DNA from 2 places in the Exiguobacterium sp. AB2 genome. Region 2 is predicted to be linked to the other one. Evidence: riboswitches for the same ligand, from Rfam matches in the RefSeq annotation. Region 2 holds a riboswitch; the other holds the start of a gene.
The links. Region 2 has a riboswitch for thiamine pyrophosphate ahead of DI14_RS06035 (YkoF family thiamine/hydroxymethylpyrimidine-binding protein). Riboswitches for the same ligand answer to the same signal wherever they lie in the genome.

Region 1 (3,540 bases), on a different contig from region 2:
TGGGTTTCAGCTCGCGCTCTTAAATCAGGTCTCGTTGAACGCGTATAATCTTATACACGAACGAAACAAATCCCAGCGGCATGCGCCGATGGGATTTTTTTTGTGCTTATTTTTTGACGTACAAGACGAGGACCATACCGTCATGTACGACGAGTTCTGCCGTTTTTGCGTCCCACTCGTTTGAAATCGTCAACGCCTCGTGGCTGACGACGTCGTGACGGTCGAGCGGGTATTTGACGCCACGGATCGTGACGTTCGCCCGCTTCCATGGAATGAGCGACAAATAATGGTCGTCACGCCGCGCAAGCGCGTGTCGGCCCTCCCGTGCGAGAGAGACGATTTGGCCGTCGGCATAAAGACACATCTCCGGGTAAGCCTCGAGCAACCCGATGTTCCCGAGCGTCATGTCGAGCCTGCCTCCGAGCGCCCCGTAGACGAGCATCTCGTCAGCCCCATGCCCGCGTGCCGCCTCGAGGGCGATCTCGAGGTCGGTCACGTCTTTTTCAGACGGATAGCGTAACGCCTCATCCGGTACGACTCCCGTGAACGAATCGAAGTCGCCGACGACGAGGTTCGGTTCAATCCCTTGGGCGAGGAGCGTCGCGTAACCCCCGTCGACGGCGATGACGTAATCGACGTCGTCGGGAAGAGACGGAACGGGTGACGGACTAGCCGCCACAATCAAGACACGCATTAGCGGACGTCCCGCGTGGCGAGCGTCGCGAAGCGCGGCGCCGTCGTGAACAAGAGCACGAGCACAATCGTCGCAATCAAGAAGGACGGGAGCATATACGTCATGTTATAGCCGAGCGAATAGGCGACGACCGGCCCTTCCGCATATTGGGCGAAGAAGACGATTCCCGACAGGACGTGCGCGGCGTAACGGAGGAGCGAACCGAGGAGCGCCCCGAGCACCAAATAGAGGACGAGCGTCTTTTTCGAACCGTCTTTGGCGGCCCGTTTCACTTGTCCGGCGAAGACGCCCGCCATCCCGACGAGGCCATACGCGAACGTGTAGTCGACTAAAAATTGGACCGGCGTGAAGATGTAGGCGCCGAACAGCAGTTGGAGCGTCCCGACGAGCGCGCCGGTCGCGAGACCGCCTTTTAATCCATGGCGATACGCCATCACGAAAATCGGCAACATGACGAGTGTGATCGACCCACCTTGCGGCATCCGATACGGCATGAGCAAATCAAAGATCAAGGCGAGCGCCGAGAAGAGTGAAATCTCAATCAGCGCCTGTAGTGTTAATTTTTGTTTCATTTTCCATTTCCCCCTTTATCGTAAAGAACGACAAAAAGCAGCATGACGTAAACGCCATGCTGCTTGGATTCGCAACGTGCATTTTCGCCACATCCCTACGTCCGTGTGAACGGAACAGGTTCAAAGGGTTAGCGCATGCCTCTCAGCCACAGATGTGACACCCCTTGCGACAATATTTGTTGTTCTATCCTCGATTATACACGAGATGCGTTGCGAATGCCATCGATTGCTGCTTTATAGTCCGGTTCGTTGTAAATCGCCGAGCCCGCAACGAGGACGTCGGCCCCTGCGTCGATGCACAGTTTCGCCGTCGTCGCGTTCACGCCGCCATCAATCTCGATTTCAAAGTCGAGCCCACGTGCTTGACGCATCTCGCGGAGCGCCGCGATTTTCGGGACGACCGACTCGATGAACGCCTGCCCCCCAAAGCCCGGGTTCACGGTCATAAGAAGCACCATGTCGACGTCTTGGACGACATGTTCAATCGTACTGATTGGCGTATGCGGGTTCAAGACGACCCCACTTTTCGCCCCGGCCGCCTTGATTTGTTGCAAGACGCGATGTACGTGATTCGTCGCCTCGACGTGGATCGTGACGATGTCCGCTCCGGCCTTGATAAAGTCCTCGACGAACCGTTCCGGCTGATCAATCATCAAGTGGACGTCCAATACCATGTCGGTCTTTTGACGTAAGCTCGAAAGGACAGGCAAGCCAATCGAGATGTTCGGGACGAACTGTCCGTCCATGACGTCAAAATGGATATAATCGGCCCCGGCCGTCTCGACCGCTTTCACTTCTGCTTCTAGGTTGGCGAAGTCCGCCGCTAAAATCGATGGTGCAATTTTAATCATCAGTTCAGTACCTCCGTTGTCTATCGTTCATCTCTTCCATAAACGTAACATAGTTGTCGTAACGAGTGGAAGCGATTTCGCCCGATTCGACGGCCGCCTTGACGGCACAGCCCGGCTCGTTCACGTGGGCACAGCCCCGGAACTTGCAGTCGTCATGTCGTTCGACGAACTCGGGGAAGCACCAACGCAACTCTTCCGCTTCGAGCTCTTGTGGGAACTCGAGGCTCGAGAAGCCAGGCGTGTCGGCGACGAGACCACCGCCGAGTTGAATCAGCGTGACATGACGCGTCGTATGCTTTCCGCGGCCGAGCGACTTCGAGATTTTCCCGGTCGCAAGCTCAAGTTCAGGCGCGACGGCGTTCAGCAGTGAACTCTTCCCGACACCGGTCTGGCCAGCGAACACGCTCGTCTTCGCCTCGAACAAGTCCCGTATCGCCTCGACCCCAGACCCTCTCTCTGTCGACGTCTCGATGACGTCATAGCCAATCGACCGATAGAGCGAAGCCGCCTGTTCAATCGCTTCCATCTCATCCTCATTCAGCAGGTCCATCTTCGTCAACACGATGATCGGATGAATCTGTTTCGATTCAATCAAGACGAGAAAACGATCGAGCAAGTGATACGAGAAAGCCGGTTCCTTCACCGAGAACAGTAAGAACGCTTGATCGATATTGGCGATCGGTGGTCGGACGAGGTGGTTCGACCGCTCGTCGACGGCTAAAATGTAGCCGGTCCCGTCTTTTTGATCTTGAATCTCAACATCGTCTCCGACGACCGGCGAGATGTTGCGATTACGGAAATTTCCGCGTGCACGACAGCGAATCTCTTGCTTTGTTTCCGTCATGACATCGTAAAAACCGCCTTGTAGGCGAATGATCGTTCCTTTCATCCTGTTTCCTCCTAGAAAAAGAGGTGACGCGCACGCCACCTCTTTGTTATTGTGCATCCTTCGCTTGGGCGTACGTGACCGAGTCGGTCCGAACGACTTCCCCATCGACTTCAATCGTCGCCGTCCCGACTTCGTCAGGCGCGATGACGAGCGTATAGGAGTATGTCGTCGTCTCCGTTATCTTATCACGGAGCACTTCAATCTCGCCACGCGCATCGACCGTCCGAATGACGACCTCGACGGGCTCAGGCGTCTCGCCTTCTGCCGGTGGTTCGATCTCTACGCTCACTTCTCGTTCGATGGACGCATCCGTCGGTTCGACACCGAGCGAGACGATGACCGTCAATTCCGTACCTGGGTCAACGGCCGTGCCTGCTGTCGGCAGCTGGCGGATGATTTGGTTCGAAGGTACGCTCGTCGAATACTCATCACGCTTGACGATTTTCAAGTTGTTTTGTTCGGCGTACGTCGTCGCTTCTTCGAACGTGTAACCGGCCAAGTTGGCAAGTTCGATTTTATTGCTGCCCGTCGACA
Region 2 (3,540 bases):
CTGACCGTCACGTGCCCGCTCTTCCATCAAGTCATAAAGCGCACCGAGCGACGCCTCGTCTTGTCCGGCGGTCGGTTCATCGAACGCGATGAGTCGTTTCCTAGAGAGCAACATCACGCCAATCGCGAGTCGGCGCTTTTGTCCGTGACTGAGCGAGAGCGGATGGGCGTCATGTAATCGCTCGAGACCGAGCCGCGTCAACACGTCTTCAATCGGGTGATCGTGTCCGTACGCGAGCTCGTGCGCCACCTCGCTCGTGACGAACAGGTGTGCCGGCGATTGCGGGACGAGCCCGACGTCGCGATGGTTCCGGGCGAGACTCCTGAGCCATGTCGATTTGCCGCTCCCGTTACGACCGAGGATTGCGACGACCTCTCCCTCGGCGACGGTCAAGTCACTCGCTGCGAGTTCGAATTCTTTTCGTTTTAAATTCGGTATGTGAAATAAATTGTGTTCCCCTTTTTCGCTCGTAATCGGTGCGAACGTATAGTCGGGGCGCATCTCGAACGGTCCATCGTAGACGATTCGCCCCTCCATAAGTTCGACTTGCCGGTCGAAGAAATCGCCCCACACGTACGGGCGATGTTCGATGACGACGACGTTGACGCTACGGGCGACGCCGTCGAGCCAACGGACGAACCGAGCCGCGGTCTCCGGGTCGAGATGGGCGAGCGGTTCATCAAGGAGGAGCCATTCCGGACGGCCAATCAGTGCACAGGCGACGGCGATTTGCTGCTTCTCGCCACCAGACAAGTCATGGATGTAGCGATGTCGATAATCGTCGAGCCGCAACGTCCGTAACATCATCTCGACGCGCCCCATCATCTCCTCGCGGGGGACGTGAAAGTTTTCGAGCGTAAAGATCAGCTCTTCCTCGACCGTCTGCATGACGAACTGACTGTCGGGGTCTTGGAACACGGTGCCGACCCGACGATTCACCTCGCCGGCCGCGTACGTGTCATACGGCCGGTCGAACAAGTCGAGCCTTCCGGTCACGATGCCGTCACAGTTGTCCGGATAGAGCCGGTTCATCATGGCGAACAGTGTCGATTTCCCCGACCCACTCGACCCGCTGATGAGTGTCCGCCCATCCCGGAGCGTGAGCGTGACGTCTGCCAATACGTCGGTCGACTTGCCGGGATAACGAAACGTCAACTGCTCCGCCTCAACCATGGGCGCGTCCTTGACGTGCGAGCGCGTAGCCTTCGAGCGCACCCGTCCTGAGCAACAAGTCGCTCAAAATCTTTCCACCGAGCCCTGCGATGAGCATCCCGCTCGTGGCGCGCAGGGCGAACATCGTCGCCACGTACGTCGGGCTGAGTGCCGCGAGGCCGCCCATGACGTATGTATAGGCGAAACTCGTCACGGCAGCACCGAAGCCAGCGAGCATGAGCACCCACAGGTCATATCGTTTATACCCGGTGACGGCGAACGCCGCCTCGGCCCCGAGTCCTTGAATGATCCCGACGAGAATGATGCGTGGCCCGATTGCGTTCCCAATCATCATCTCAATCGTCGCCGCGAGCACTTCCGACAAAAAGGCGGCACCGGGCTTACGGATGATATAGGCGGCGATAATCGAGACGATAAACCAAATCCCGAAAATCCACTCGTAGGCGATCGGCCCAATCAGCCCAGCCCATAAATTTCCGACGTGGACGAACGCCAAATAGACGACGGCGAAGACGACCGATAATATCGACAACAAGACGATCTCCTTTAATTTCCACGACTTAAGCATTGTTTTGTCCCTCATGTGACGGACTGTTCACACTGAACGTCACCGTCATGACGACGTGGCTCGTCTTCGCACGCACCCGGTCGAACGTCGCCTCGTAAAACGAGAATACCGGCTCGATGTCGCCATGGATGCCGGAGGCGTAATGCATCGAGTCATTGAACACACCGCGCGCTTTCGCGAAGTCGATCTCTTCATAGATGATGTCCATATACTCCGCGTCCCCGAGCGGATAGAGTGCGAACTGGGATGAGACGTATTGGTTTTCGACCGAACCGTTCGCCGGCTCGTTCGTCACGTCGAGCAAGTTGTCCCCCGTCGTGTCGCCAGGGCAGCCGACCGAGAACGTCCCGCTCATCGAGACGTGCACCCCCGACTTCGTCGCATGAGATAAGACGGCCTTGGCCACATCGAATACGTGCTCACTCCGTCCCCGGATGACCGTCGAGACGTCATCGGTATGGCGCCAGACGTTCTGTAAGTCCGTCTCCTTCAGTGCGTCTTTGATGACGCTCACGAAATCGGACGTCATCGGGCTGAGTGTAAAGCGGAACCCGACAATCGGGCTCGTTCCACATTGGTTGTTCATGTTCTGTTCCCCCTTTATCTGTATGCACGAAAAAAGCCGCATCCATGAGAATGCGGCCACTCGTCCAATTAAAGTCCATCAGAAAAAGTGCCACACTTCCTCACGCCGGTATTACCCGGATCGAGTCATAAGGGATCGGGGCCATGCTCACATCTCAGCCGAAGCACCCCTAGTGTAGTCCAATGTATGCGGTTTGTTCATGCAAGGAACAGTATAGACGACCAATTTCGATTTGTAAACGGTTTATGAGAAAGTGACAACGCCATTCCCTGGAAGCGTGTCTTGGAGCGTCGCCCAGTCGAGCGCCATCTCTTCGTCAGTCAACAGGCAAGTATCAAGCATCGATTCGACACGCGCACGGTCCATTCGCTGTCCAATTAAAACGAGCTCGGTTTGGCGGTCGCCGTAAGGCTCGATATAGTCTTCAGCGAGCTCCGGTTCTGCCGCGAACATAAGCCGGCGCTCCTCTTCCGGAAGCGTCGCGAGCCACCGCCCGGCGTGCTCGAGCGTCGAGGCGTATCCGGCCTGCGAGAACAAGCAGGCGAGGTCGTTACGCGAAGCAATCCATAAAAATCCTTTTGCCCGAACGATTTCCTCAGGGAACTGCTCAATCCACGCATGAAGTCGCGCTGGGTGGAACGGACGACGGCGACGATAGACGAACGAGCTGATGCCGTACTCTTCGGTCTCCGGCGTATGTTCTTCCGACTCAAGCTCTTGGATCCAGCCGGCCGAATGCATCGCCTGCTCGAAATCGAACAGGTTGACGTCGAGCAGTTCGGTCAAGTCGACGTTCGAATGGACCGAGGTCAATAGTTTTGCAGACGGGTTGAGCGTCTTCAGCAGACCGGCCATCTCGTTCAGTTCGGCCTCCGACACCCGGTCGGCTTTGTTCAGGACGATGATGTCGGCGAACTCGACCTGGTCGACGAGCAGGTCGACGACTTCACGGACATCCGTCTCATCGATTGCTTGTTTCCGCTCATGGAGCGACTCACCGGAATTGAAATCTTTCAAGAAACGGTAAGCATCGACGACCGTCACCATCGCATCGATATAGACACGGCTCGTCAAGTCGATGCCGAGCGCGTCATCGGCATACGTGAACGTCTGGGCCACGGGAATCGGTTCCGAGATTCCGGACGACTCGATGATGATCCCGTCAAGTTCACGGTCGTTCGTGAGTTCTTGGACCGCCTCGAGGAGGTCTTCA

Region 1: another riboswitch for thiamine pyrophosphate. It lies ahead of thiT (energy-coupled thiamine transporter ThiT); the one in region 2 lies ahead of DI14_RS06035 (YkoF family thiamine/hydroxymethylpyrimidine-binding protein).

What each region holds. Positions count from the first base shown of each region.
Region 1 covers NZ_JNAA01000102.1:88,340-91,879, forward strand. Annotated here, with positions in the region: gene rpmB (50S ribosomal protein L28) at 1-48, shown strand, start outside; gene DI14_RS12305 (thiamine diphosphokinase) at 107-694, opposite strand; gene thiT (energy-coupled thiamine transporter ThiT) at 694-1,266, opposite strand; TPP riboswitch at 1,342-1,441, opposite strand; gene rpe (ribulose-phosphate 3-epimerase) at 1,461-2,117, opposite strand; gene rsgA (ribosome small subunit-dependent GTPase A) at 2,122-3,006, opposite strand; gene pknB (Stk1 family PASTA domain-containing Ser/Thr kinase) at 3,053-3,540, opposite strand, start outside.
Region 2 covers NZ_JNAA01000042.1:15,921-19,460, reverse strand. Annotated here, with positions in the region: gene DI14_RS06045 (ABC transporter ATP-binding protein) at 1-1,173, opposite strand, end outside; gene DI14_RS06040 (ECF transporter S component) at 1,166-1,741, opposite strand; gene DI14_RS06035 (YkoF family thiamine/hydroxymethylpyrimidine-binding protein) at 1,734-2,327, opposite strand; TPP riboswitch at 2,408-2,508, opposite strand; gene DI14_RS06030 (GTP-binding protein) at 2,571-3,540, opposite strand, start outside.